One region of the Microbacterium saperdae genome, then DNA from elsewhere that is predicted to be linked to it. Evidence: predicted binding sites of a transcription regulator. Region 1 holds the regulator's gene; the other holds the start of a gene.
What was found. The regulator LexA, encoded in region 1, represses DNA repair genes until DNA is damaged. The targets are predictions, from matches to a motif close to TCGAACANNTGTTCGA.

Region 1 (14,855 bases):
TACGCGCACTGCGCTTGGTCAGCTTCGCGACAGCACGGACTCGGGGGGACCGGGGGTTCTCCAGCACGTGTCACAGTCTAGAAGGCGCGAGACGCCGGAAACGCCAATCCGCGCAGACGGCCGCGCACGGACGACGAAGGGCGCCCTCCCGAAGGAGAGCGCCCTGTGCAGCGTCTGATGCTTACGCAGCCGACTTCGGTGCGTTGACGTCGGAAGGCAGAGCCTTCTTCGCCGTCTCGACCAGCGTCGCGAACGTCGCTGCATCGTTGACCGCGAGGTCGGCGAGCATGCGACGGTCGACCGTGACACCCGCGAGGCCGAGGCCCTGGATGAAGCGGTTGTACGTCATGCCGTTCAGGCGAGCCGCAGCGTTGATGCGCTGGATCCACAGACGACGGAAGTCGCCCTTGCGCTTGCGACGGTCACGGTACGAGTAGACCAGCGAGTGGATGACCTGCTCTTTGGCCTTGCGGTAGAGGCGCGAACGCTGACCGCGGTAACCCTTGGCGCGCTCGAGGATGACCCGGCGCTTCTTGTGGGCGTTTACTGCCCGCTTGACTCTTGCCATTTTCCTATGTTCCTATTCGTGCGTCGGGCGCGTCAGCGGCCGAGAAGCTTCTTGGCGACCTTGGTGTCAGCCTTCGACAGCACCTGGTCCTGGTTCAGACGACGGGTGCGACGGCTCGACTTGTGCTCGAGGTTGTGGCGCATCCCGGCCTGCTGCTTCTTCAGCTTTCCGCTGCCGGTGATCTTGAAGCGCTTCTTAGCACCCGAGTGGGTCTTCTGCTTCGGCATCTTCTCTTCCTTCGTCATGCGCCTTCTCAGGCGACGTTGTCAACCCGCGGTGCGGGAGTCTGGGGGCGGGAGTTACTCCGCGGGAGCCTCAGCCGGAACATCCGACTCGCTCTTGGCGTCACGGGCAGCCTGCTTGTTCGCGGCGCGCTGCGCGTCGCGGACGGCGTTCTGCTCCTGCTTCGCCTCGGACTTGCTCTTCAGCGGAGCCACGACCATGACCATGTTGCGGCCATCGATGGTCGGGGTCGACTCGACGGTTCCGAACTCGGCGACGTCCTCGGCGAACTTGCGCAGCAGACGCACACCCTGCTCGGGACGCGACTGCTCGCGACCGCGGAACAGGATCATGGCCTTGACCTTGTCTCCGGCCTTGAGGAAGCCCTCGGCGCGCTTGAGCTTGGTCGTGTAGTCGTGCGCCTCGATCTTCAGACGGAAACGGACCTCTTTGAGGATCGTGTTCGCCTGGTTGCGACGAGCTTCCTTTTCCTTCTGGGCGGCCTCGTACTTGAACTTGCCGTAGTCCATGATCTTGACCACGGGCGGCTTCGAGTTGGGGGCGACCTCAACGAGGTCGAGGTCGGCTTCCTGCGCAAGGCGCAGCGCCGCCTCGATGCGGACGACGCCGATCTGCTCACCCGCGGGGCCGACGAGGCGGACCTCGGGGACGCGGATGCGCTCATTGGTGCGGGGATCGCTGATGCGGAACTCCTTAGACGATGTGTTTCGGCCACCGTGACGCTGTCTGCATCACGGGCGAAATCGGAATCGTCCCCCACCCACCGGCATTCAGACGCCGGCTCTGCACCCTACCTGCCGGATCCCTCGTACGAGCGGAGCCGGTGGAGTGCAAGACCCGGTAGCCTTGAACGGCAAGCGCGGGTGGGAAGTGAATCCTCTTTCGGTCCAGAGCATGACGCTCCGGAGCCCGGCAAAGTCTAACAGAAAGCAAGGCGAAGTGACGACTCAGGGCCACGAGGCAGACCGCGAGCGGGAAGAGCGCTGGGCACGGCAGGAGGAAGCAGCGGCATCCGCCACCCGTGACATCGCCGACGTTCCCGCCGTCGAGGTGATCACGACCGCCGCCGTGCACCTCATGAGTGCCGCTGCAGTGAAGCTCGGCCTGGCCGACGAACCCGACGCCGCGGCACAGCTCGACCTCGACGAGGCGCGCAAGCTCATCAACTCCCTCGCCGGGCTCATCACCGCCGGCGCCCCGGAGATCAGCGACATGCACGCGCGGTCGCTGCGCGATGGTCTGCGCTCCCTGCAGCTCGCGTTCCGCGAAGCCTCCGTCATCCCCGACCCCATCGGCAAGGGACCGGGCGAGAAGTGGACGGGGCCGGTCAACTAGGTTTCCGGTTCGCTCCGCGGGTCGGGACGTCTCTTCGTTCGCAGAACGGGGACCCTCCCGCTTCGCGGGCCCCTCCCGATGCTCACTCCGCGACGTCCCGGCCCGCTTCGCGGTCGCATCAGCTGACAGCGGGCTGAGGCAGGCGAACAGATTTCAGGCGCTGCGGCGGAGCTTGACGGTCAGGGAGTCCGCCAGGACGGCGATCCTGTCGTCGGACGCCCACCGCTGAGCCAGGCGGGACAACACGGCGTCGAGGACCTCGCGCTCGAGCCCGTCGACCAGCTCCAGGACCACGACGAGCTCGGGCCCACGCAGGCGGGCATCCGGATCGCCGGGGGCGACAGCGACATCGATCACGGCGAGCTCATGCGCGACGCTCTCCTGCAGCGCGGTGAACACCTCGGCAGAGAGGAAGCTCGGCTCCCAGGGGTGCTCTTGAGCGATCGCCCAGACCGCCGGACGTCGGAAGATGAACTCGGTGTCCGAGGTCGGATCGAGCACGATGAGATCGGTGTCCTCCGCGGACGCCGCCAGGGCGGCACGCAGCGCCTCCACCGGGATCGGTCGCGCCGCGGGATCCCACTTCTGCATCGCCTCGACCGAGGAGAACACCGGTTGCACGCGACGCCCGTCGGGAGCGGCCACGGTCACGATCGACAGCTCCTGCGTCTTGTCGACGGCGAGACCGTTCGGCGCGATGCCCTCCTCGCCCTTCTCGGCGATGAGCGGGATCAGTACGCGTGCGGAACGGAAGGCGTCGACGACCTCGACCTGGCTGCCCTGCCCCGCACGGAAGCGCAGGAGTGCCGCGAGCAGTGCGGGGTCGGCGGAGCCGTCATCCGCGGCATGCGGGTTCGACTCGAAGCTGCGCCCCTCCCACGGGACGCCTGCGGAGTCGCCGGGGTTCGCGGGAGCGTGACCGTGGTCGCTGTGACTGTGGTCGCCGTGCCCGCAGGCGTCGTCAGTCCCCTGCGACATCCAGCGCCTCGGCCAGTGTGAACGCACCGGCGTAGAGAGCCTTGCCGACGATGGCACCCTCGACGCCGAGGGGCACGAGCTCGCGGAGTGCCGCGATGTCGTCGAGGTTCGAGATTCCTCCCGAGGCCACGACCGGCTTCGGGGTGCGCGAGGCGACCTCGCGCAGCAGTTCGAGGTTCGGTCCGCGCAACGTGCCGTCCTTCGTGACGTCGGTGACGACGTAGCGGCTGCATCCGGCATCCTCGAGGCGGTCAAGGACCTCCCAGAGGTCACCGCCCTCCTTGGTCCAGCCGCGCGCTGCCAGCGTCGTGCCGCGCACGTCGAGTCCGACCGCGATCGCCTCGCCGTAGCGGCCGATCACGTCGGCCGCCCACTCCGGGTTCTCGAGTGCTGCGGTGCCGAGGTTGATGCGGGTCGCGCCGCTCTCGAGCGCAGCCTCGAGCGTCGCATCGTCACGGATGCCGCCGGACAGCTCGATGTTGACGCCGCGGTACTGCTTGATGACCTTGCGCAGGATGGGCGCATTGGTTCCGCGGCCGAACGCCGCGTCGAGGTCGACGAGGTGGATCCACTTCGCGCCCTGCGCGACCCACTCCCCTGCGGCGTCCAGCGGGTCGCCGTAGTTGGTCTCGGTGCCCGCTTCGCCCTGCGTGAGGCGAACGGCCTTCCCGCCGGCGACATCGACGGCCGGGAGAAGCATGAGTGAGGGAGACTGCGCGAAGTCGTTCATGGGTTCCTAAGGTGAGGATTCAGATCAGCGGTCCGAGCACACCCGTCACGGACGCACGAGAACCGAGGGTATCGCGACCCCGGTCCCCCTCCAAATGCAGGAGAAATGCAACGGAAGGGCACGGGATAGGCTGAGGCATGATGTCCGGACCGCACGAAGAAGCCACGCCGGGTGCCGACGCGCGTCGACGCGATGACCGGGCCCCGCTCGTCGAGTCGGTCCCGCTCTTCCCGACCGACGCCCCTGCGGTTCCTCCCCGGCCGACGACGACCCCCGCTCCGCCGGCTCAGCCGCCGTACCGCCGCACACGCGCCGACGCGCGCGTGGACCGTGCTCCGGATATCGCCGCTCCCCCGCGCCCGCTGCCCCCGACACCTGTGGCCTCGCCTGCGGTGCCGTCTTCGCCGCCGCCTCTCGCTGCGCCCGAGACCGCACCCACCGACACCGTGCCCACCGACACCGTGCCCCGCCGTCCGGCCGCGCCCAGCATTGCGACCCCGACGGCACCCGTCCCGCGGATGCCGTCACCACCGACGCCCGGCGCGCAGACACCCATGTCGGGCGCATCCTCCGCACCGACCTCTCCTGCACCCGCGTCATCCGCGCCCACGCTCATCGAACCGGCATCGCGTCGGGAACAGCGGGTGCGCGAGCGGGATTCCTTCCTGCAGACCGAACGCCCCGAGGAGCCCGCGCGCGAAGGCGCCCGTGGCGCCCTCAACCGCCTCGGCCTGCGCATCCGCCCCTCGGCGGACGAGCAGTCGGCCCGTGACGACGAACTCGCGGTGAGCCAGCACTGGCCGGGGCCGCGCACGATCGCGGTCGTGAACGGCAAGGGCGGCGCCGGGAAGACGCCGACGACCGTCCTCCTCTCCGCCGTGTTCGCCCGCTACGGCGGTGCCGGCGTGCTCGCGTGGGACAACAACCAGACGCGCGGGACCCTGGGATGGCGAACCGACACGGGCGCGCATGATCGCACGCTGCTGGAACTGCTGCCGGAGGCCGGGAGACTGCTGGGCACCGGAGCGCAGTCCGCGGATCTCGCGCATTTCATGCACCATCAGCCGCGCGAGAAGTACGACGTGCTGCGGTCGAAGCCGATCAGGCTCGCGCACGAGAACCGCCTGAGCCCGACCGACGTCGATGCGATCCACGCCGTCGCCTCGAAGTTCTACCGGTTGATCGTCATCGACTCCGGCAACGACGAGTCGGACCCGATGTGGCTGCGCATGATCGATCACGCGGATCAGCTCGTCATCGCGACCACGACGCGCGCGGACCACGCCGAGGCCGGCGCCCTGCTCATCGAGGCCCTGGAGGAACGCGACGAGCGGTCCGCGCGTCTCGCGCGCGAGTCCGTCGCCGTGGTCTCCCAGGCGGATCCGAAGGCGACGGCCGCCGAGCTCGATCACGTCACGAGCGGGTACCGCTCCCTGTCGCGCGAGGTCGTCAGCATCCCGTTCGATCACGAGATGGTCGACGGTCCCCTGCGGTACGGCGCGCTCAACAAACGCGCCCAGCGGGCGTGGCTGTCCGCCGCAGCAGCCGTCGCCCGCGGTTTCTGACCCGTCAGGCGTCGCCGGGGTTCAGCTCAGGCTGCCGATCCAGTTCCGCAGGAGCTGGATGCCGGCCTCTCCGGACTTCTCCGGGTGGAACTGCGTGGCGGAGAGCGGTCCGTTCTCGACGGCTGCGAGGAACGGATCGCCGTACGTGGTCCATGTCAGCACCGGCTGCGGGAAGGGCGGAATGACGTCGAGCTCCCACGACTGCGCACCGTAGGAGTGCACGAAGTAGAACCGCTCCTCCTCGATTCCGCGGAACAGTACGCTGTCGTCGCCCGGGCTCACCGTGTTCCAGCCCATGTGCGGGAGGACGGGCGCGTTCAGCTCCGTCACGGCTCCCGGCCACTCGCCGAGACCCTCCGAATCGACGCCGCGCTCGACGCCGTGGGCGAAGAGCACCTGCATGCCGACGCAGATCCCGAGCACCGGCCGTCCACCGGCGAGGCGCCGATCGATGATCTCGTCTCCTCCGTGCGCGTGCAGTGCGTCACGCACCGCCGCGAACGCGCCGACGCCGGGCACGACCAGGCCGTCGGCCTCGAGCGCCTCGGCACGGTTGCGCGTGAGCACCGCATCGGCGCCCGCAGCGGCGAGAGCCTTGACGGCAGAATGCACGTTCCCCGACTCGTAGTCGAAGACCGCGACCTTCGGAGTGCGCGTCACAGCGCACCCTTGGTGGAGGGAATTCCCTCGACGAGCGGGTCGAGCGCCTTGGCCTGGCGGAACGCCCGCGCGAACGCCTTGTACTCCGCCTCGGCGATGTGGTGCGGATCGCGTCCTCCGAGCACGCGCACGTGCACCGTGAGTCCTGCGTTGAAGGCGATGGCCTCGAAGGAGTGACGCACGAGCGAGCCGGTGAAGTGCCCGCCGATGAGGTGGTGTTCGAAACCGACCGGTTCACCCTCGTGCACGAGGTACGGGCGCCCGGAGATGTCGACCACGGCCTGCGCGAGGGCCTCGTCGAGCGGTACCAGGGCGTCTCCGTAGCGGGAGATGCCGGACTTGTCGCCCAGCGCCTCGAGGATCGCCTGGCCGAGCACGATCGACACGTCCTCCACGGTGTGGTGGGCGTCGATGTGGGTGTCGCCGGATGCCCGCACCGTGAGATCGGTCAGCGAGTGCTTCGCGAAAGCGGTGAGCATGTGGTCGAAGAACGGCACGGACGTGTCGATGCGGCTCGCACCGGTGCCATCGAGGTTGAGTTCGAGTTCGACGGTGGACTCCGACGTGCCGCGCACGCGGCTCGCGGTGCGCGGGGTCAGGGCGAGGCTGCTCATGATGCCGAGTCTATCGAGGCCAGCGCGTCGAGGAACGCCGTGGTCTCGGCCTCGGTGCCCGCCGTGACACGCAGGTGTCCGGGGATGCCGACGTCACGGATCAGGACGCCCTGGTCGTAGAGCTTCTGCCAGGTCGCCTTCGGGTCAGCCACTCCGCCGAACAGCACGAAGTTGCTCCACGACTCGTGCGGCGTGTAGCCGAGGGCCTCGAGCGTGGCCGTGATCCGATCACGCTGCTCGACGATCTCATCGACCATCCCTAGCATGACATCGGCGTTGCGCAGCGCGGCGACCGCCGCCGCCTGGGTCAACGCGCTCAGGTGGTACGGCAGCCGCACGAGACGGAGCGCGTCGATGAAACCGGGGTCCGCTGCCAGGTAGCCGACGCGCGCGCCCGCGAAGGCGAACGCCTTGCTCATGGTGCGGGAGACCGCCAGACGCGGGCGACCGGCCAGAAGCGACAGCGCGGAGGGGGCGTCACGCGGGGCGAACTCCTGGTAGGCCTCATCGACCACCACGACACCGCGCGCGACCTCGTACACGGCCTCGACCACGTCGAGGCCGAGAGGCGTACCGGTCGGGTTGTTCGGCGAGCACAGCAGCACGACATCGGGATCGACATCCCGCACCTGCGCGGCCGCCTCCTCCGGCGTGATCGTGTAGTCGGGTTGGCGTGTACCCGCGACCCAGCGGGCCCCGGTCCCCTGCGCGATCAACGGGTACATCGAGTAGGTCGGCGCGAACCCGAAGGCGGTGCGCCCCGGACCGCCGAAAGCCTGCAGGATGTGCTGCAGCACCTCATTGGACCCGTTGCCCGCCCAGATGCCCTCCGCTTCCAGACCGTTGCCCAGGTAAGCGGCGAACCCTTCGCGGAGAGCGGTGAACTCCCGATCGGGGTAACGGTTCACATCGCGGATCGCGACAGCGATCTCGTCGAGGATGTCGCTGGCCACCTCGTCCGGAATCGGATGCGTGTTCTCGTTCACGTTGAGGGCGATCGGCAGCGGCGCCTGCGGGGCACCGTACGGGGTCAACCCTCGAAGGTCGTCACGAAGCGGCAGGTCATCGAGTGAGGCGGTCACCCTTCCCATGCTAGAACGCTCAGCGGGACGAGGCGATCAGAGTGACGCTCGATTGCGGTCAGTTCGTGTACTGCGCGGGGATCGACAGCGACTGTCCGATCTGCAGCTCGCCGGTCTGCAGGACGTTCAGTCGCGTGATCTCTCCGATGACCTCACGCGGGTCGGCCGTCGGCGCGATCTCGCTGGCGATGGACCACAGCGTGTCGCCCGGGAGGACCGTGACCGTCTCGAAACTGACCGTGCCGGTGCTCTCATTCGAGGCGAGGGCGCTGCCGCCGCTGATCGCGGCGAACGCGATGCCCGCCGCGAGGGGCACCGCCGCCAGAGCGAGCAGCACGCGGCGACCGCGAACCGTCAGCCGAAGACGCGTCGCCGGGCGGGCCGGGATGACTGCTGCGGTGCTGAAGGTGATGGTGCTCATGGTGTGCTCCTCTGCGTCGCCCCGTTGCCGGGAGGATCAGCCACCTGCCGCACGGGCCGGTGGAAGTTGGCGTAGCGTTCGCATCCTGCTCTCGGCCGGGAGGGCTGAATGCGAAGCTACGTTCCGAAGGTATCTTCGAGTTCGAACATCTGTCAAGCTTTCTTCGAAACCACACCCGCCAATCCGCCGACACGCTCGAACAGATCTTCCAGATCCGCATGATTCTCGGATACGGTTTCGATAGGAACACCCCACCACGGGCCACCGACATTCGAAGAGCGGCGTCGGAAACGCGTACCGAAGGAGCATCATGAGCGAGAACTCAGCCCCCGAGCCAGAGGCACCGCGCACGCGCCGTCGGAAGAGCCTGAGCCCCAAGCAGATGGCGATCCTGGAGGTCATCCAGGCCTCGATCGCCCAGCAGGGCTACCCGCCGAGCATGCGCGAGATCGGCGACGCGGTCGGGCTCAAGTCGCTCTCCAGCGTCACCCACCAACTCGGGCAGCTGGAGCTCAGCGGCTACCTCCGCCGCGATCCCGGCAAGACCAGGGCCATGGAGGTGCTGATCGACCTTCCCGGCTCCAGCACCGAGAACCCGGCCGACGTGGCGACGCCGGTCGGCGATGCGGCACTGGTGCCGCTCGTGGGTCGCATCGCCGCAGGAGTGCCGATCACCGCGGAGCAGCAGGTCGAGGAGATCTTCCCCCTCCCCCGTCAGCTCGTGGGCAAGGGCGATCTCTTCATGCTCAAGGTCTCGGGAGAGTCGATGATCGACGCCGCGATCTGCGATGGCGACTGGGTCGTCATCCGCTCGCAGAACAGCGCGGAGAACGGTGAGATCGTCGCGGCGATGCTCGACGACGAGGCGACCGTCAAGACCTTCCGCCGTCGCGACGGGCACACGTGGCTGCTGCCCCGCAACTCGGCGTTCGAACCGATCCTCGGCGATGAGGCCACGGTGCTCGGCAAGGTGGTCGCCGTGCTCCGCGCCGTCTGACCCCGGGCGCAACATGCTCCGGCCGCCTGCCGTCGTCCGTACAGTGGGAGGTGATGACTGAGACGACTCGTACTTCCTGGATGGAACGTCATCAGGTCGCGCTCTTCCTGGCGGCGATCCTGTGCGGCGTCGGAGTCGGCCTGGCCGTTCCCGGCAGCGATGCTCTCGAGTACGCGATCGAACCGGTGCTCGGGGTGCTGCTGTTCGTCACGTTCCTCTCCGTCCCCTTCCGGCGGATCGGCGGTTCCCTGCGCGATGCACGCTTCCTCGGCGCGCTCGGACTCCTCAACTTCGTAGTGGTCCCGATCGTCGTCTTCGCGTTGTCCCGTTTCGTGGCCGACGAGAGCGCCTTGCTGATCGGCGTGCTCCTGGTGCTGCTCACACCCTGCGTCGACTACGTGATCGTCTTCACCGGACTGGCCGGCGGGTCCGCGACCAAACTGCTCGCCGCCGCCCCGCTGCTGATGCTCGCCCAGATCCTGCTGCTGCCGTTGTACCTCCTGCTGTTCATCGGGCCGGACGCCGCCGCGCTGATCGACGGCGCGCCGTTCGTGCGGGCCTTCGTCGTCTTGATCCTTCTCCCGCTGGCAGCCGCCGCCCTGGTGCAGGTGCTGGCACGTCGATACTCCCTCGTCCGCACGATCGAGAGCGGTCTGCTCGCCGCGACGGTGCCCCTCATGAGCGCGACGCTCCTGATCGTCGTCGCCTCCCAGGTGCGCGCAGTGGGTGCACAGCTCGGGGCGCTCACCAGGGTCGCGCCGATCTACCTCGCGTTCGCCGTCATCCTCGTCGTGCTCGGCATCCTCGTGGCGCGCATCGCCCGTCTCGACGCGGCGTCGTCGCGCGCACTGACGTTCAGCGGCGTCACGCGCAACTCACTCGTGGTCCTCCCTCTCGCGCTCGCGCTTCCCTCGGCCCTCGCACTCGCACCGCTGGTCGTGGTCACCCAGACGCTGGTGGAGCTCATCGTGATGGTCATGCTGGTGCGCGTCCTGCCCCGGCTCATCCCGCAGCGCTGACGCCGTGACGGTCTCCACGCCCGCATAGGCTCGACGTATGACTTCGCCCTACGGGTCCTGGCCCTCCCCCTTCTCTGCGGCTTCGGTGGCCACCTCCTCGCCGCGCATCGACGGGGCGCGGTTCGTCGGCGACGACATCTGGTGGGGCGAGTCCGTACCGGCCGAGGGCGGTCGTGTCACCGTCCGGTCCTCGACCGGACGAGAGGTCCTGCCGGCTCCCTGGAGTGCACGCTCACGAGTGCACGAATACGGCGGAGGGGCCTGGACGGCGGATGACGAGGGCACCCTGTACTTCGTCGACGCCAAGGACCAGCGGGTGTACCGCCTCCCCGCGGCCGGCGGGCCGACGCCGCTGACGCCTGAGGGGCCGGCCCACGGCGGTCTGCGGTGGCAACACGGCCGTCTGCTCGCGGTGCGCGAGGACCTCACGTCTACGCCGCACCGACGCGCGATCGTGGGCGTTCCGCTGGACGGCTCCGCCTCCGGCGATCCGGCAGCGATCCGGGTGTTCGCCGAGGGATCCGCGTTCTTCGCGCATCCGGCGCTCTCCCCCGACGGCTCGCGGATCGCGTGGGTCCAGTGGAGTGGGGATCGGATGCCGTGGGACGCCGCCACGGTGCACCTCGCCACCGTGGACGGGCGCGAGGTGGCGACCCTGCCGAGTCGGGCTGCTCTGCAACCCGAATGGGTCTCCGACGATGCACTGCTCTACGCCGATGATCCCTCCGGGCGCTGGCTCCTGCATCGCGTGCACCTCGACGGCCTCTCCCCGAGCGCGCCGGCCGAGCTCATCGCACCGGCCGATGCCGATACCGGCTACGGATTGTGGGTGCTCGGCAACCGCTGGTTCCGGCCGCTCTCCGACGGCCGGACCGTCGCCATCCGCACGAACGGCCGCGATCGAGTCGTCGTGATCGATACCGAGGGAGAGACACGCGACCTCGACGTGCCCTGCGACGGCCATGTGAGCGTTGACGATGTCCGCGGACACCGCGTGCTGCTGTCCGGCAACGGTTCCCACGTGAACCCGGGCGTCTGGTGCGTGGACCTGGACTCCGGAGAGGTGACGGCGGTGCGCGGCGGCGACCGGGTGGATCCCGCATGGATGCCCGCCGCACAGCAGATCGACATCGACGGTGCGCACGGACCGGTGCACGCCTTCGCCTACGCACCGGCGAACCCGGAGGTCTCCGCCCCGGAGGATTCGCTCCCGCCCTATGTCGTGCTCGTGCACGGCGGACCGACCGCCCACGTGACGGGTGCCACGTCCGCCGCGATCGCGTTCTACACGAGCCGTGGCATCGGCGTGCTCGACGTGAACTACGGCGGTTCGACCGGCTACGGTCGCGCCTATCGGGAGCGACTGCAGGGGCAATGGGGCGTGGTCGACGTCGACGACGTGATCGCCGCCGCACAGGGGCTCGCCGACGCCGGCCTGGCAGATCCCGATCGGATCGCGATCCGCGGCGGCTCGGCCGGGGGCTGGACCGTGTTGTCGGCCCTCGTACGCGGCGGGGTGTTCGGGGCGGGCATCAGCCGCTACGGCGTCTCCGACCTGCGGATGCTCGCTGAGGACTCCCACGACTTCGAAGCGCACTACATCGAGAGCCTCGTGGGTCCCCTGCCGGAGTCGGAGCAGCTGTACATCGACCGCTCCCCGCTCTCATCCGCCGGCCGGATCGCGGTGCCGGTGCTCCTGCTGCAGGGCGAGGACGACCGTGTCGTGCCGCCGTCGCAGTCCGCGGCGATCCGCGACGCACTGGCCGCGCGCGGAATCGACCATGAGTACGTGCTCTATCCGGGAGAAGGGCACGGCTTCCGCCGCGCGGAGACCGTCGTCGATGCGCTCGAACGGGAGCTGACGTTCCTCGGTCGTGTCTTCGGATTCGCTCCGCGACTCTGATCCCGGATTCGTCCGGCTAATTACTCCCCGACGCGGTTGCGCAACCGCATGGCCCGGTCTGCCTCGCGGGTGTCCTGACGCTCACGCAGGGTCTGACGCTTGTCGTACTCGCGCTTTCCCTTCGCCAGGGCGATCTCGACCTTGGCGCGACCGTCCGAGAAGTAGAGCTTCAACGGGATCAGCGTGTATCCGCCCGCCGAGACGGCGTGGGCGAGCTTCGCAATCTCCTCGCGGTGCAGCAGCAGCTTGCGCACGCGCTTGGCGGTGTGGTTCGTCCAGTGACCCTGGGAGTACTCCGGAATGTGCACCGAATCGAGGAAGACCTCGTTGCCCTTGATGAACGCGTACCCGTCGCTCAGGTTCGCGCGCCCCTGGCGCAGCGACTTCACCTCGGTGCCCGTGAGCACCATCCCCGCCTCGTACGACTTCTCGATGTTGTAGTCGTGACGTGCGCGACGATTGGTCGCGATGACCTTCTCCCCGCGTTCCCTGGGCATGATGCTCTCCTGTGTGTCGATGAGCTCAGCGACATGAAACGGCTGAGCAGCCTTTCAGTCTATACCGAGCACGGAGGGCACACCCGACCCGGTCGGGTCAGGTGCGCAGCCAGCGTCTGATCGCGAACCCGGCGGACAGGGCCGCCAGCACGATGCCGATGCCGATCAGCACAGGCACCACGAGCATCGCGTCCTGCATCGTGATCCAGGTCGTGATGAAGGGGACTCGACCGCGGAGGTATCCGTTGACTCCGAAGTGCACCCCGGCGACGACCGCGGCGCTGGCGAGCGCAGACCCCAGGAACGCCGCGAACACGCCTTCGAGGACGAACGGCGTCTGGATGAACCTGTTGGACGCGCCGACCAGGCGCATGATGCCGATCTCCTTGCGTCTCGCGTACGCGGACAGACGGATCGTGGTCGCGATCAGCAGCGTCGCCGCGATCAGCATGAGCACCGCGATACCCACGGCGATATACGTCGCGACCGTGAGCGCGGAGAAGAGCGGCTCCAGATATTGCAGCTGGTCCTTGACCTGCTCCACGCCCGCCTGGCCGCTGAAGGCCTCGGCGAGCACCGGAGACTGCCCCGGGTCCTTCATCGTGACGAAGAACACCTCGAAAGCCTGGTCGGGCGTGAGCACGCTGGCCTGGTCGGCGCCGAGCTGCTCGACGAGCTTGGCGTAGGTGTCTTCCTTGGTGTCGAACGTCATCGAGCTGATGAGCGGCGAGAGCGCATCGCCCTCGAGCTGAGCCCGGACGGCTTCCACCTGCTCATCGCTGGCCGCGCCGTCGACACAGGTGTCGGATTCCGAGACCGCGGAGCACATGTACACGGCGACCTGGGCGCGCTCGGCCCAGTAGCCGCGCATGACGCCGATCTGGCCCTGCATCAGGATCGCCGCACCGACGAATGTGAGCGAGACGAAGGTCACCAGCACGACGGAGATCACCATCGAGATGTTGCGGCGGAGACCGCCGAGGGCTTCGGCGAGGATCAGACCGATTCTCATGAGGTCGGCCCCACTTCTTCATCGTCGCCGTCAGAGAGTCCCAGGCGATCGGCGACGCCGAGCTCGGCGACATCGACCTGCGGCAGGACGATCGGATGCGTGCGCGGGCCGACCGCGACAGGAGGGTCGACCGGAGCGGGATCCGGCGCCACGACCGGCTCGAGAGGCACCACCGTGTCCGCGGGTGTGCTCTCGGCGACAGGTGCGGATGCCGAAGCTGGCTCGTGCGCCGGAGCGGCGGCAGCGGCCTTGCGCTGCTCGCTCAGCTCCTCGGCGAGTGCGGCTCGGACCATGGAGAGGTCTGCCGTCTGGCGCTGCACCTCCTGCACCGCGGTGAGCGCGGCGACGGCGGCCGCGCCGCGTACCTCTGCCGGCACGAGGCGAGGGATGTTCGAGGTGTCGCCGTACCCGCCGTGCACCTCGTCGCGCACCATCTCGCCGTCGTTGAGCTCGATCACGCGACGCTGCATCTGGTCGACGAAACCAGCCTCGTGCGTAGCCATCAGCACGGTCGTTCCACCCGCGTTGATACGGGCGAGCAGCTGCATGATGTCGACCGAGGTCGCGGGGTCCAGGTTGCCTGTGGGCTCATCGGCGAGCAGCACCTGCGGACGATTGACGAGAGCGCGTGCGATGGCGACGCGCTGCTGCTCGCCACCGGAGAGTTCGTGCGGCATCCGCTTCTGCTTGCCGTCCAGCCCGACCAGCGCGAGCGCCTCGGGGACGGCCTGCTGGATGAACCCGCGCGAGGAACCGGTGACCTGCAGGGTGAAGGCGACGTTCTGGTAGACGGTCTTCGACGGGAGCAGCCGGAAGTCCTGGAACACCGAGCCGATGTGGCGCCGGAAATAGGGCACCTTGCGGTTCGCGAGCGAGCGCAGGTCTCTGCCGAGCACCGCCACCCTCCCTGAGGTGGGGACGTCCTCGCGCAGGATGAGCCGCAGGCAGGACGATTTGCCGGACCCGGAGGCGCCGACCAGGAAGACGAACTCCCCGCGCTGCACCTCGAAGTCGACTCCGGACAGAGCGGGCTTCGACGTCCCGCGGTAGCGTTTCGTGACGTTCTCGAACCGAATCATGGCGCTACGAGCCTAAGCGCGCCTCTTCGGCTGGCCGCGAGCGACACCCCGCGCAGTGCGTCCGCGTCAGGATCGGATGGGTAGTGCTCCCCATCCGACACCCCCTGCCACGTCGCAGGCCCCTGTTAACATGAGGATGCCGGTGACGCACT
Region 2 (14,855 bases), 130 kb from region 1:
GTTGCCGAGCATCCGCGACGTCGCACGGCTTGCCGGGGTGTCTCATCAGACCGTCTCGCGAGTGCTGAACGATCATGCCAGCATCCGTCCCGAGACCAAGGCCAAGGTCCTCGATGCGATCGCCGTGCTGGACTATCGCCCGAATCTCGCGGCCCGAGCGCTGGTGACGAGCAAGTCCAACATGCTCGGCATCCTGTCGGCGACGATCGGCGAGTTCGGCCCCACGTCGTCGATCGCGAGCATCGAGGATGCCGCACGTGAGGAGGGCTACTCGGTCTCGACCCTCAACCTCGCCGCGACCACGCCCGAGGCGATTGGCAGTGCGGTCCGCCAACTGGCCAGGGAGCAGGTCGACGGGATCGTGGTGCTGGCGCCGCAGGTGCGCGTCTTCCATGTGCTGCGGGGGATGGCCGTCTCGCTGCCCTTCGTCAGCCTGCAGACTGCATCGGGGTCGGACGGCGTGAGCCTCTCCGCAGATCAGGTCGCGGGGGCGCGGGCGGCCACCGAGCATCTGATCGGACTCGGGCACAGCGACATCCTGCACCTGGCGGGTCCGCAGGACTGGATCGAGGCGGAGTCGCGGATGCGGGGCTATCTCGACGCGCTGCGCGAGGCCGACCTGCCCACGTTCCCGCCGATCCGTGGCGACTGGTCCGCGGACTTCGGGTACTTCGCCGGCCAGGAGCTCTCCCGAAGACGCGACTTCACCGCGGTGTTCGCGGCGAACGATCTGATGGCGATCGGCCTGCTGCACGGCTTCCGCGACACGGGCATCCGCGTGCCGGAGGACGTCAGCGTCGTCGGGTTCGACGACGTGCCCGTCGCCGCTCACGTCGCGCCGACCCTCACGACCGTGCACCAGGACTTCCCCGAGCTCGGGCGCAGGGCGGTCAAGATCCTGCTCGCGCAGATCCGGGGTGAGCAGGTGCCGTCGTTCGGTCCGTTGCAGACGACTCTGCGCCTGCGCGAGTCGTCCGGGTCACGGTAACGACACGAAATCGCCGCCCGGACTTGACAGCGTCCCGTCCACATTGGACGATGTTACAAATGTGAACGGTCACATCGAAGGTGACCGCACGTCGCGAGGAAGATCCGTGAGCACCACAGCAACGTTGCCGACCGTGTCAGGCCCGATCCTGGAGATGCGCAGCATCACCAAGGAGTTCCCGGGAGTGAAGGCCCTCTCCGAGGTGTCGATCACCGTGCGCGCCGGCGAGATCCACGCCATCTGCGGCGAGAACGGCGCAGGCAAGTCGACCCTGATGAAGGTCCTGTCCGGCGTCTACCCGTACGGGAGCTACGACGGCGAGATCCTGCTCTACGGCGAGGAGCAGCGCTTCCGCGACATCGCGGCCAGCGAGCAGGCCGGCATCGCGATCATCCACCAGGAGCTCGCGCTGATCCCCGAGCTCTCGGTCACCGAGAACATCTTCCTCGGCAACGAGATCCGTCACTTCGGCCGCATCGACTGGCAGGCGCAGAAGGCGCGGGCGATCGAACTCCTCGCCCGCGTCGGCCTGAGCGAAGACCCCGACGCGCAGGTGAAGACGCTCGGCGTCGGCAAGCAGCAGCTGATCGAGATCGCCAAGGCGCTGAACAAGGACGTCAAGCTCCTCATCCTCGACGAGCCGACCGCCGCCCTCAACGAGAACGACTCGCAGCACCTGCTGGACCTGATCCTCGGCCTGAAGGCCAAGGGCATCGCGTCGATCATGATCAGCCACAAGCTCAACGAGATCGAGCAGATCGCCGATGAGATCACGATCATCCGCGACGGCCGCACGGTCGAGACGCTCGACATCTCCCGCGGCGAGATCAACGAGGACCGCATCATCCGCGGCATGGTCGGCCGCTCGCTCGAGAGCCGCTACCCGGACCGCACCCCCGAGATCGGCGAGGTGTTCTTCGAGGTCAAGGACTGGTGGGTCCAGCACCCGACCGTGACCGAGCGCATGGTCGTGAAGGGATCGAACCTCAACGTCCGTCGCGGCGAGGTCGTCGGCATCGCCGGCCTGATGGGCGCGGGACGCACCGAGTTCGCGATGAGCATCTTCGGCCGCTCCTACGGCACATACCTGTCGGGAACCATGATCAAGGACGGTCAGGAGATCGCGCTGCCGGACGTCGCCGCGGCGATCAAGCACGGGCTGGCGTACGTGAGCGAGGACCGCAAGGTGCTCGGTCTCAACCTCCTCGACACCATCAAGCGCGCGACGGTCTCGGCGAAGCTCTCGAAGATCGCGCGACGCGGCGTCGTCGACCCCCGCGCCGAGTATGCCGTCGCCGAGCAGTATCGCAAGGCCCTGCGCATCAAGACCCCTTCCGTGGAAGAGGGCGTCGGCAAGCTCTCGGGTGGCAACCAGCAGAAGGTCGTGCTGGCGAAGTGGATGTTCACGGATCCCGACCTGCTCATCCTCGATGAGCCGACGCGTGGCATCGACGTCGGAGCCAAGTACGAGATCTACGCGATCATCAACGAGCTCGCGTCACAGGGCAAGGGCGTCATCGTCATCTCCAGCGAGCTGCCCGAGCTGCTCGGCATCTCCGACCGCATCTACACCGTCTTCGAAGGTCGGGTCACCGACTGCATCCCGGCCGAACAGGCGACACCCGAGGCACTCATGCGCAGCATGACCTCCGCGACCCAGAAAGCATCCGCATGACCACCGATCTCACGACCGCGAAGCGCGGCTTCCACTTCAAGGACATCACCAAGATGTTCGGCGGCGGACAGTCGACGCTCCGCCAGTTCGGCATCCTCGGCAGCCTCGTCGTCATCCTGGTCGTCTTCCAGCTGCTGACCTGGATCTTCAAGGGCCAGGGACTCACGCTGTCCTCGGGCAACCTGATCAACGTCGTCAACCAGTACTCCTACATCCTGATCCTCGCGATCGGCATGGTGATGGTCATCATCATGGGGCACATCGACCTGTCGGTCGGATCCGTCGCGGCGTTCACGGGCATCATCGTCGCCAAGGCGATGGCGGACTGGAACCTTCCTTGGCCGCTGGCCATCCTCCTCGGTCTCGGGGTGGGCGTGCTCGTCGGCGCCTGGCAGGGGTTCTGGGTCGCCTATGTGGGCGTACCCGCGTTCATCGTGACGCTGGCGGGCATGCTGTTCTTCCGCGGCGCGAACCAGTGGGTCGGCGACTCGCAGTCGATCCCGGTTCCGCAGGGGTTCAAGATCATCGGTGCCGGCTACCTGCCGGAGCTGTCGTTCATCCCCGTTCCGTTCAACGTGCTGACCATGGTCCTCGCCCTGATCGGTGTCGCCTGGATCGTCGTCTCGGAGATCCGCACCCGGCGCGCGCAGGCCAAGATGGGCTCCGATATGGCGCCCGGCTGGGTGAGCGTCACCAAGGTCGTGCTGATCTCGATCGTCATCCTCGTCGCCGGATGGTTGTTCGCGACCGGACGTGAGGGCACCAGCTTCCCGATCTCGGGCGTGATCCTCCTGCTGCTCGTGATCCTCTACACCTTCATCACGAACAACACCGTGTTCGGTCGCCACATCTACGCCGTCGGCGGCAATCGCCAGGCCGCACGTCTGTCGGGCGTGAAGGACCGCTGGGTCGACTTCTTCGTCATGATGAACATGTCGGTCCTCGCTTCGCTCGCCGGAATGATCTACGTCGCCCGTGCCACGGCCTCCGGCCCGCAGGACGGCAACGGCTGGGAGCTCGACGCGATCGCCTCGGTCTTCATCGGTGGCGCCGCCGTCTCGGGTGGTATCGGTACCGTCATCGGATCGATCATCGGTGGTCTCGTGATGGCGTTCCTCAACAACGGACTCGCGCTGCTGGGCGCAGGAGCCGACGTGGTCTCGATGATCAAGGGCCTCGTGCTCCTGTTCGCGGTCGGCGTCGACGTCTGGAACAAGCAGCAGGGTCGCCCGTCGATCATCGGATTCCTCACGCGCCGCTTCGGCCGCAAGGAGGATCCGGCGCTCGCCACCTTCGACCCGAAGGCGAACTACCCCACAGGTCAGAAGTACGAAGCCCCCGCCGTCGACGAGACGCGCGGAAAGTAGGGGTCGAGCCGCGTGCCGCACGCGCGACGAGACCTTCACACACCAGAGAAAGAGATCACATGAAGAAGATTCTTCTGTCGGCGACAGCGCTTGTCGTCGCGGGCGCATTCGCCCTCACCGGCTGCTCCTCGGAGCGTGGCGGTGACGCCGGTACCGGGTCGGGGGAGGAGACCACCAAGGGCTTCGCCGCTGACGCCACGATCGGTGTCGCGCTTCCGGACAAGACCTCGGAGAACTGGGTCCTCGCCGGCCAGCTGTTCACGGACGGTCTCAAGGAAGCCGGCTTCAAGGCCGACGTCCAGTACGCGCCTGCCAGCAACACGGTCGCGGAGCAGCAGAACCAGATCCAGGCCATGGTCACCGGTGGTGCCAAGGTCATCATCATCGGCGCGAAGGACGGCAAGCAGCTCGCGACGCAGGTCGAGGCAGCCCGCGACGCCGGCGTCACCGTCATCGCCTACGACCGTCTGATCGAGAACACCGACGCGGTCGACTACTACGTCGCGTTCGACAACTTCAAGGTCGGTGAGCTTCAGGGCCAGGCTCTGCTCGACGGTCTCGCCGAGCGTGCCGGTCACGACGCTCCGTACAACATCGAGCTGTTCTCCGGTTCCCCGGATGACGCGAACTCGGCCGTGTTCTTCGACGGCGCGATGAGCATCCTCCAGCCGAAGATCGACGACGGCACGCTGAAGGTCGTCTCCGGCCAGACCGAGATCGCCCAGACGGCGACCGAGGGCTGGAAGGCTGAGAACGCTCAGCGTCGCATGGACTCCCTGCTGACGTCGACGTACAGCTCGGAGACGCTCGACGGCGTCCTCTCCCCGAACGACACTCTCGCTCGCGCCATCATCACCTCGGTGCAGGGTGCGGGCAAGGACGTACCGGTCGTCACCGGTCAGGACTCCGAGGTCGAGTCGGTCAAGTCGATCATGGAGGGCATCCAGTACTCCACGATCAACAAGGACACCACGCTCCTCGTCCAGCAGTCCATCAAGATGGTCGGACAGCTCCAGAAGGGCGAAGAGGTCGATGTCAACGACACCGAGTCGTACGACAACGGCGTCAAGGTCGTTCCGGCGTACCTGCTCGACCCGATCATCGTCACGAAGGAGAACGCACTCGAGGCTTACGCCAACGTGCCCAGCCTCCTCGAGATCGTGAAGTCGTACCAGTAAGCAGCATCAGCCCTCGCTGAGGGCACAGTACGAGCCGTCCGGACCTTCGGGTTCCGGGCGGCTCGTCTGCGTTCGGGGCAGAGCGAAAAACCGAGGTGCGGCAGGTCTGAGGGGAGGTCTTCCGGATGCGGTGCGCTAGTTCCAGACCGGGTCGTCGGGGTCGGGGGAGTCCGTGCCGTCGGCATCGGTCATGATGCGCGCCTCAGCGATCCACGACGTCAGTGCGCTGTCGTGGAGAAAAGAAGGGCGCGGCGTGCCGAGGAGATCGGGGGTCGCCACGATGTCCAGCGGCTCATCGCTCGCGAAGATGACGACGTTGCCGAGCGGCCCTTCATCATCTTCCGGCTCTGCGTCGAGAACGACGGCGACGTGGTCGAACACGGAGCGCAGGGTGGCCGCCTGTCGCCGTGAGTACTCGAAAGGATGCCCGTCGAGCAGGTTCACGGCGACGACTCCGGCTGCGGCGGAGCGCGCGGCGACCCGGCGGTAGAACTCCTGGCTGGCCACGCGATGCCGGATGACGGCTGCGTCCCAGAGATCGACGACGGTGAAGCGCGCATCCGCCCAGTCGGTGTCGACCGCAGGGCGACCAGTGGCTGCGGCACCGAGCGTCGGGGCAGGGGACGGCGGCGCCGGCGATCGCTTCTCGCCCGGAAGCTCCGCGTCCGCGACCGTTCGAGCATCGCCGAAGATGACGCGTACGTCAGAGCCGGCAGGGAGGGGCAGCGCGGCGGTCACTGCGGCATAGAGCGTGGGCTCGAATTCGACCACGAGTTGGGGTGATCCGGCGCGGGTTGCCTCGACGTAGCGGGCCAGGGTGAGTGCTCCGGCTCCCAGGTGCACGGTGAACAGCGGCGCACCGGGTTCGGCGGCGGCATCCATTGCGCGGGCGATGTGCTGGGTGTAGGCGTATTCGAGCATGGTGGGCTCGGTCATCGAGACGACGGACTGCGCGATTCCATCCACGCTGAGCTCGTAGCGACCGGGGTGCCGCCTCGACTGCACCAGCTTGGCCTTGCGATTGTCTAGCGAGAGGGAGAACACCCGGCGATTCCATGCCACCCGTCGAGTTTAGGTCGGACGGAAGCCGCCGGAGACCGCACACCCGTGCGTTCTCAGAACGGCACGAGCGCCGATTCGGCCGTCTCGAACTCGACGGGCGTGGACTCGGCGGTTCCGAACGCGGCCGCCTCGAACTCGGCGGGCGTGGACTCGGCGGGCGTGAACCGCGCCGTGTTCTGTGCAGGCGCGTGGTCGATGTACACGTCGCCCGTCGGGCTTCTCCACTCGAGAACCCCGCCGACCCTTTGCTCCACCTGCCAGGGGGAGTGGTGCTTCATCATGTGATGTCGACGGCAGAAGTGCGCGAGGTTGTCTTCGCAGGTCGGCCCGCCTTCGGCCGCGGCATGGGTGTGGTCTATGTCGCACCTGCGCGCCGCAAGACCGCACGTCGGGAATCGGCAGCGCTGATCCCTCGCCCGGAGATGTCTCTTCAACTGATCGCCCGGTCGATATCGGTCGACGGCCAGCAACGCTCCGCTGATCGGGTGGGTCAGAACCCGATCCCACCCGATCGCCGCCCCGGCGATCCTGCGCGCGGTGGCGGCGTCGATCGGGCAGCGACCGTCGAGCTCGGCCGCTGGCAGGTCGGTTCGCGATCCGCACTCGTCCATCAACGTCATGACCGGCACGGTCACCTCCACGCGCGCATGGATCGCATCGAGCAGCGCGTCCTCCGAGTGGTGCCCGGTCGGTGCGCCCGTGAGCACGAGATCTGCGAGCAGGTCCGCGCGCAGCTGGTCGACCGTGCGGTCGTCACTGGGCTCGTCGGAAGAATCGACGGAGGGATCGTCGGAGGCAGGGCGAGCGTCCCTCGCCTTCCGCTCTTTCGCGGCACGGGCGTTCTCCTCGCGCACGCGGTGCGCCATCTGCGACAGACGGTCGTACATGCCGTGGATGAGCGTCGACGGCCCCTGCACGCCCAGCTCGGACATCCCGTCATCGAGGTCGTTCACCCAGACGCGTCGGTTGTCGCGCGCGTCGCGATGACGCTCCGTCAGCGACCGTGCCTGGAATCGTTCAGCGATCCGGCGCGCATGGCGACGCAGGCGGTTCGGCGACTCGGCTTCTGCGATCACGAGGACCGCGGCCGCGTATGCCGCGCGATCGCGGGGATCATCGAGATGTGCCCCCGCCTCGACGATGACTCGCGTGTGCGCGGCGGTGATGCGCCCGGCACCCTGCGCGGCCCATACGTCGGGGAGATCCGTCACGAGACGCGATGCTGCCGCCATCCGACGTTCGATCGTGCGATCGTTCACGCGTTGTGCGGCACCGATCTCGGCGGCCACTGCGCGCGTCGCCATGTCGCCGTAGTCGGGATGATTCGCCTGCCTGGCGATGTCGATGGCCAGCCGAGACGCCATCGCGAGCATGCCGTCTCGGGCGGCCAGCATTCCGCTGATGGTCTCTTTCCGCAGCCTGCAGACCGGCGACCAGATCGGCGAGCATCGCCATCTGGGAGTCGTTCGCATCGAGCAGATCGGGCATGGACACAGTCCACCACCGACCACCGACATTCGAACATAAATGCGACGACGATCGCTCCCGTGACCGTGCGCCCGCGCAGGCTATCCGCACATCGCGGCCCTTCGCTGATGGGGTGAGCGCACATGGGACGGCCCCGCCGCCCGTCCTACCGTGAGGACCACTGATCGACCGACGAGAGGGATGTCTCATGCCGTACGACTTTCGGGGAGGGCGCGGCGTCCGGACCCTCGTCTCTCTCGCAGCAGCCACGACGCTGATCACCGCCGGTTGGGCCGGCACCCACGCGAGTGGAGAGGGTGCCTCTGCGGTCCCCGCTCCTGTCTCTGCATCCGCTCACACCGCCGTCGTCGCGGATGAGCCGGACTCGTTCATCCGCGACGTGAGGACGTGGCTGATGACCTCGGAAGATGGCCGTACATACAAGATCTCGGTGGCGCTCCCGGCCGGCTACACCGAGAGCGGGTCCGCGTACCGCGCGCTCTACGTCACCGATGCCAACGCCGAGTTCGGAATCGCGGTGGAGACCGCGCGGTTGAACGCTCCCGGCACGGTCGTCGTCGGGATCGGATATGACAACCCTGGTCAGGGCTTCGCCGCTTCAGGCGTTCCACGAACCCTCGATCTGACTCCGACCGACATCGGCGCGGCGACTCCTTCCGGCGGTGCACCGGAGTTCCTCTCGTTCCTTCGAGAGGAACTGGTCCCGCGAGTCGAGCGGGACTTCCACGTCGACGCGGGCGACCGCGCGCTGATGGGGCATTCCTTCGGCGGTCTCTTCGCGACCTACACACTGCTGCACAACGAAGGACTGTTCCAGCGCTTCGTGATCGCGAGCCCGTCGCTCTGGTGGGATGAACACACGATCCTCGACGTCGAAAGCGAGTACGCCGCCGCGAACGACGCACTCGACGCACGCGTATTCCTCTCTGTCGGATCGCTGGAGGAGACCACGACCGGTTTTCCGATGACGAGCGATATGACGCGCTTCGCGACGACGCTGTCTGACCGTGCGTATACGGGTTTGGAGCTCGGCGGGCATGTCTTCGAGGACGAGACACACCTGTCGGTGATCGGGGCATCCTTCAGTCGTGGGCTCCGGTTCATCTACGCCGCGCCCGGGACGACGATCCCGGGTACCGAACTGCCTGCAGATCCGGTGGCGGCGGCGCCCCAGATCAGCTCGCATCCCGTCGATGTGCGCGTCGACGAAGGGGAGGACGCGAGATTCACCGCGACTGCGACAGGTGTCCCCGCCCCCACCGTGCACTGGCAATCGCGACTCTCGAGCTCCGGGGACTGGGTCTCGATCCCGGATGCGACGGCCACAGCGTACGTCGTGAGCGGCGCACGCGCGTCGGCGACCGGCACGGAGTACCGAGCGGTGTTCCGGAACACGTCCGGCGAAGCGATCACGGACGCCGCCACCCTCACCGTCGCTGCGACGGGGGAGGAGCCCGGACAGGGGATCCCGTCCGAAGCCGACCTGACGGATGAGATGCGGGGGACCGTGAGCGTTCCCGACTCCGTCGTACGGGGTGAGACGGTCCCGGTGACGGTGGGGGACGAGTTCGCCGGCGAGCAGGTGGACGTGTACCTGTTCTCCACCCCCGTTCCGCTCGGCACGCACACCGTGTCGGCAGATGGCGTCGTCAGCGTCGTGATCCCGGAGGATGCGGCACTCGGCGCGCACCGGATCGCCGTCTCCGCGGCAGGGGGAGCGCTCCTCGGCTGGGACACCACCACGGTCGTCGCCCCGTCCGCAGGAGCGGGGACGGCGGCGCCGGCGACGTTGCCGGACACGGGTGCCGAGATCGACCCGGCGCTCGTCGCCGGAGCGCTGCTGCTCCTGGGCGCGGGTGTCGGACTGGTGGTGACGGCTCGCGCACGCCGCGCCCGGCAGCGTTCCTGACGGGCGCGGGACCGCTTGGATTCGATCCGGCTCCCTCCGAGACGAACGCCCAGTCCGGCGCGACTACCCTGGGGAGTGACATGGCACATCTTCTCGGGGCAGAGTCCCTTCATCTCGAATATCCGACCAGGGTCGTCTTCGACTCCGTGACCCTCGGGATCGAGGAGGGGGATCGGATCGGCATCGTCGGCCGCAACGGCGACGGCAAGTCGAGCCTGCTCGGGATGCTCGCAGGTCTCAAGGAGCCTAATGCGGGACGAGTGACCGTACGCGGCGGCACCACGATCGGTGTGCTGTCCCAGGCCGACACCCTCAGTGACGACCTCACGATCAGCGCGGCGGTCGTCGGTGACACCCCGGAGTACGAGTGGGCGGGGGATCCGCGCGTCCGTGACGTGATCGACGGTCTGCTCAGGGACCTGCCGTGGGATGCCGAGATCGGCTCGCTCAGCGGTGGCCAGCGCCGTCGCGTCTCGCTCGCCAAGCTGCTCACCGGGGACTGGGATGTGATCGCGCTCGACGAGCCGACCAACCACCTCGATGTCGAAGCCATCACCTGGCTCGCCGGCCACCTGAAGAAGCGCTGGTCGCCGAACTCGGGCGCGCTCCTGGTCGTCACCCACGATCGCTGGTTCCTCGACGAGATCTGCACCGAGACGTGGGAGGTGCACGATCGCATCGTCGAGCCCTTCGAGGGCGGGTACGCGGCGTACATCCTGCAGCGCGTCGAGCGCGACCGCATGGCATCGGCCACCGAGGCGAAGCGTCAGAACCTCGCCAAGAAGGAGCTCGCCTGGTTGCGCCGCGGCGCCCCGGCGCGCACGGCCAAGCCCAAGTTCCGCATCGATGCGGCCAACGAGCTCATCGCCGACGTCCCGGAGATCCGCGACAAGGTGTCCCTGCAGTCCCTCGCGGTCTCCCGCCTGGGCAAGGACGTCGTCGATCTGCTCGACGTCGGGGTGACCTACCCGACGCCCGAGGGCGGCGAGAAGACCGTGCTCCGCGATGTCGAGTGGCGCATCGCCCCCGGTGAGCGCACCGGCATCCTCGGCGTCAACGGTGCAGGCAAGTCCACGCTTCTCGGGCTGATCTCGGGCACCGTCGAGCCCACGGTCGGACGCGTCAAGCGGGGCACGACCGTGAAGGTCAAGACCCTCACCCAGCGTCTCGACGAGCTCGAGGACGTGCGGCGCGAGCCCGTGCGCGTCGTGATCTCGCGGCTGCGCACCTCGTACACGATGGGCACGGGTTCCAAGGCGCAGGAGCTCACGCCCGGTCAGCTCCTCGAGCGACTCGGCTTCGACTCCGCGCAGCTCTCCACCCCTGTCAAGGACCTGTCGGGTGGACAGCAGCGGCGTCTGCAGCTGCTGCTGGTGCTGCTGGACCAGCCGAACGTGCTGATCCTCGACGAGCCCACCAACGACCTCGATACCGACATGCTCTCCGCGATCGAGGATCTCCTCGACTCCTGGTCGGGCACGCTGCTCGTGGTCAGCCACGACCGCTACTTCCTCGAGCGGGTCACGGATCAGCAGTACGCGATCCTCGACGGGCGGCTGCGCCACCTTCCCGGCGGCGTCGACGAGTACCTGCGGTTGCGTCAGCTGCAGGATGCTGCTCCGGCGAAGTCGCAGACGGCCGTGAACACTGCCAAGTCCGCAGGGCTCGACGGTGCGGCGCTGCGCTCGGCGCAGAAGGAGATCTCCTCGCTGGAGCGCCGCATCGAGAAGCTCACGCAGCAGGTCGACAAGGCCAAGCACGCTCTCGCAGAGCACGACCAGGCGGACTTCGAAGGCCTGGGCGTGCGGATGAAGGAGATCAGCGCGCAGCAGGACGAGATCGGCGAGCTCGAACTGCGCTGGTTCGAACTGACCGAAGAGCTCGGCTGACCGTCTTTCCCCCGAGAGGGGGTCTGTTGTTCCCCCCTTCCTGGGAATACGGTGGCAGTGCGATGCGCTGTGCTCTGGGCGGGGCCTGACGCCATCCGGTGTCGCACGGCACGATCCTGCGGCATCCGGGAGGTACACATGGAAGGTCTCGAGGTCACGGTCCTGCTCGGGCTGACGATTCTCGCGGGAGCGCTGCTGGCACCCCGCATCCGGCTCGCGCTGCCTCTGGTGCTGGTCATCTTCGGACTCGCGCTCGGCTTCGTCCCCGCGCTCCGCGAGGTGCAGCTGCCCCCGGAGACGGTGCTGCTGCTGTTCCTCCCGGTGATGCTGTTCTGGGAGAGCCTGACCACGTCTCTGCGCGCGATCCGCCGCGATTTCCGCTACATCCTGCCGATGAGCACGCTACTGGTCGTCGCGTCGGCCTTCGCGGTCGCGGGCATCGGCGTGCTGTTCGGGATGCCGTGGGAGATCGCCCTCATCCTCGGAGCCGCCGTCGCGCCGCCGGATGCCACCGCTGTGGCCGCTCTCGGGCGACTGCTGCCCCGGCGCATGTTCATGAAGCTGAAGGCGGAGAGCCTCACCAACGACGGCACCGCCCTGGTCCTCTACGCGATCGCGGTGTCACTGGCCGTCGGCGGCCAGATCACGCCCTGGTCGGTCACCTGGACCGTGCTGGTCTCGTACATCGGCGGCATCGCGGCCGGCACCGTGATCGCCGCGCTGGGCTACCTGCTGCTCAGCCGTGTCTCGTCGACGATGGTGATCAACGTCACGCTCCTGCTGATCCCGTTCAGCGCGTTCCTGCTCGCCGAGATCGTGCATGCCTCCGGCGTGCTGGCGGTCGTCGTGGCCGGACTCATCGTGGCCTACGTCTCGCCCCGTGTCACCACCGCATCCTCGCGGCGGCAGACCGATGCGGCGTGGCCGTTCGGGGTCTTCCTGCTCAACGGCGCGCTGTTCGTGCTGATCGGCCTCGAGGTCCAGTACGTCGTGCACGAGATCTCGGCGGCCGCGATCGGACGTCTGGTGCTGGTGACACTGGCGGTGTGGGCGACCCTCCTCGTCGTCCGCTACATGTTCCAGCTGCTCAGCGTGCCGTTCCAGCGGTCCTCCGCGCCCGCGCCGCCGCGAGGCGTGCGCTCCCGTGCGCGCCTCGTCTCCACCGTCGCCGGAATGCGCGGCGCGGTGTCTCTCGCGATCGCCCTGTCGGTGCCCGCGACGATCGCCGACGGGCCGGATGCCGCGGGGCGCGACGAGGTCGTGTTCGTCACCGCCGGTGTCATCCTGCTCAGCCTGCTCGTGCAGGGACCGCTCCTGCCCGCCCTCGTGCGGTGGGCGCGCGTTCCGGTCGATCACGCCGACGACGAGGAGTACGAGCTGGCCGAACGCGCCATCTCCGGCGCGGCGCTCGCCGCGCTCGACGACCTCGCCGCCGAACACGGCATCGGTCAGGAGGTGCGCGATCGGGTGCGGACCGAGGGCTACATGATGCTCGAGTTCGCGAACGCGAGGGCCCTTGCCCGTGAGCAGGCGATCGTCGACGCGGAAGCGGATGCGCTCGACGAGATGCTCGACGAGCCCGATCCGCTCGCTACGGGCGGCGCGATCGAGGAGAACCTCGGCAGCGGTGCGTCCCTGCCCTCGACGTCGGACAGCGGCGACGGGAACACCCTCCAGATGATCGCCACCTCGGCCGATGTCGACGTGATGCAGCGGTCGCCGCTGATCCGTCACGAGGAGCACACGCGCCTGAAGCTCGCCATGCTCGACCGCAAGCGCGAGGTGCTGCTCGGCCTGCGCCGCTCCGGCACCGTGGATGATCTGGTCGTGCGCAGGATCTCGGCGCGCCTCGACCTCGAACAGGTGCGGCTGCAGGGGATCGAAGAGTTCGACTGAGCGCACGCCGCCACCGGTTTTCCGGGCTGTGACGCTGTGTGACGGCTCGATTCCGCGCCTGCGCCCGAGCCTGTCTAACGTATTCGAGTCCCTGAGAGAGGAACCCGCATCACTATGTCCCGCCGTACCACGTCCATCATCGCCGCGCTCGCCGCGGTCCCGCTCTTCGTCGCCCTCGCAGGCTGCGCCACGGCATCGCCCGAGGCCGGCTCCGGCAGCGGAGAATCGACCACGCCCGAGGTCGTCAAGATCGGCGTCGTCAACAAGGGCGACGACCAGTGGGCGCCGTTCGTCGACGCCGCTGCGGAAGAGGGCATCACGGTCGAGCTCGTCGACTTCGGCTCGTACGAGCAGCCCAACCCGGCGCTGACCGAGGGCGAGATCGACCTCAACCAGTTCCAGCACATCGCCTACCTCGCGGACTACAACGTGAACGCGGGTGCCGACCTCACCCCGATCGGCTCCACCGCGATCTACCCGCTCGGTCTGTACTCGACCAAGTACGACGACGTCGACAGCATCCCCGAGGGCGAGACCGTCGCCGTCCCCGACGACGCGACGAACCAGGCTCGTGGCCTCCTCGTGCTGCAGACGGCCGGTCTGATCGAGCTCAAGAGCGGCGGGTCGATCTTCTCCGACCTCGCGGACGTCGACACCGCGAAGTCCAAGGTGAAGGTCACCGCGCTCGAGGCGGCCCTGATCCCGACGTCGCTGCCCGATGTCGCTGCCGCGATCATCAACAACGACTTCATCGAAGACGCCGGTCTCACTTCCGATGACGCCATCGCGCAGGATGACCCGGAGGACCCGAACGCCCTGCCGTACGTCAACATCTTCGCGGCTCGCGCCGAGGACGCCGACAACCCCACCTACCTGAAGCTCGTCGAGATCTTCCAGACCAACGAGGCCGTCCAGGCCGGGCTGCTCGCGTCTTCGGGTGACACTGCGGTGTCGCTGCAGACGCCGGTCGCCGACCTGGTCGCCTCGCTGAAGAAGGTCCAGGAGGACACCGAAGCACAGAAGTGAGCGCAGGCGGGAGGAATCCCGCCTGATGCGAGAGAATCGGGTGGCGCGTCGCGCGTCACCCGATTCGTCTTTCCCCCGAGATCCAGACCGGAGCAGCACATGCCGATCGTGAGCCTGACGAACGTGTCGAAGGCCTACCCGTCCCGCACGCCGGGTGACGGCGAGGTCGTCGCCGTCGACGACGTGACCCTCTCGATCGAGAAGGGCGACGTCTTCGGCATCATCGGCTACTCCGGCGCCGGCAAGTCCACGCTCGTGCGCCTGATCAACGCCCTCGAGCCGGCGACCAGCGGCACGATCCTGGTCGACGGCGTCGACATCACCGCGCTCCGCGAGAGCGAGCTGCGCAAGGTCCGCGGCGGCATCGGCATGATCTT

Region 2: a site for LexA is predicted at 7,788-7,803, ahead of FB560_RS04430 (HNH endonuclease signature motif containing protein). Genes of this name have one in related genera too.

What each region holds. Positions count from the first base shown of each region.
Region 1 covers NZ_VFOX01000001.1:1,050,305-1,065,159, reverse strand. Annotated here, with positions in the region: gene FB560_RS05080 (TrmH family RNA methyltransferase) at 1-67, opposite strand, end outside; gene rplT (50S ribosomal protein L20) at 182-568, opposite strand; gene rpmI (50S ribosomal protein L35) at 601-795, opposite strand; gene infC (translation initiation factor IF-3) at 868-1,494, opposite strand; gene FB560_RS05060 (DUF1844 domain-containing protein) at 1,706-2,146, shown strand; gene FB560_RS05055 (SseB family protein) at 2,300-3,124, opposite strand; gene priA (bifunctional 1-(5-phosphoribosyl)-5-((5-phosphoribosylamino)methylideneamino)imidazole-4-carboxamide isomerase/phosphoribosylanthranilate isomerase PriA) at 3,108-3,854, opposite strand; gene FB560_RS05045 (MinD/ParA family ATP-binding protein) at 3,995-5,419, shown strand; gene hisH (imidazole glycerol phosphate synthase subunit HisH) at 5,441-6,079, opposite strand; gene hisB (imidazoleglycerol-phosphate dehydratase HisB) at 6,076-6,693, opposite strand; gene FB560_RS05030 (histidinol-phosphate transaminase) at 6,690-7,784, opposite strand; gene FB560_RS05025 (LysM peptidoglycan-binding domain-containing protein) at 7,834-8,196, opposite strand; gene lexA (transcriptional repressor LexA) at 8,507-9,193, shown strand; gene FB560_RS05015 (arsenic resistance protein) at 9,247-10,212, shown strand; gene FB560_RS05010 (dipeptidyl-peptidase 5) at 10,250-12,115, shown strand; gene smpB (SsrA-binding protein SmpB) at 12,136-12,612, opposite strand; gene ftsX (permease-like cell division protein FtsX) at 12,710-13,624, opposite strand; gene ftsE (cell division ATP-binding protein FtsE) at 13,621-14,703, opposite strand.
Region 2 covers NZ_VFOX01000001.1:922,777-937,631, forward strand. Annotated here, with positions in the region: gene FB560_RS04405 (LacI family DNA-binding transcriptional regulator) at 1-988, shown strand, start outside; gene mmsA (multiple monosaccharide ABC transporter ATP-binding protein) at 1,143-2,663, shown strand; gene mmsB (multiple monosaccharide ABC transporter permease) at 2,660-4,030, shown strand; gene FB560_RS04420 (substrate-binding domain-containing protein) at 4,090-5,208, shown strand; gene FB560_RS04425 (polyamine aminopropyltransferase) at 5,344-6,270, opposite strand; gene FB560_RS04430 (HNH endonuclease signature motif containing protein) at 6,324-7,664, opposite strand; gene FB560_RS04435 (alpha/beta hydrolase-fold protein) at 7,946-9,667, shown strand; gene FB560_RS04440 (ABC-F family ATP-binding cassette domain-containing protein) at 9,748-11,556, shown strand; gene FB560_RS04445 (Na+/H+ antiporter) at 11,695-13,452, shown strand; gene FB560_RS04450 (MetQ/NlpA family ABC transporter substrate-binding protein) at 13,567-14,478, shown strand; gene FB560_RS04455 (methionine ABC transporter ATP-binding protein) at 14,578-14,855, shown strand, end outside.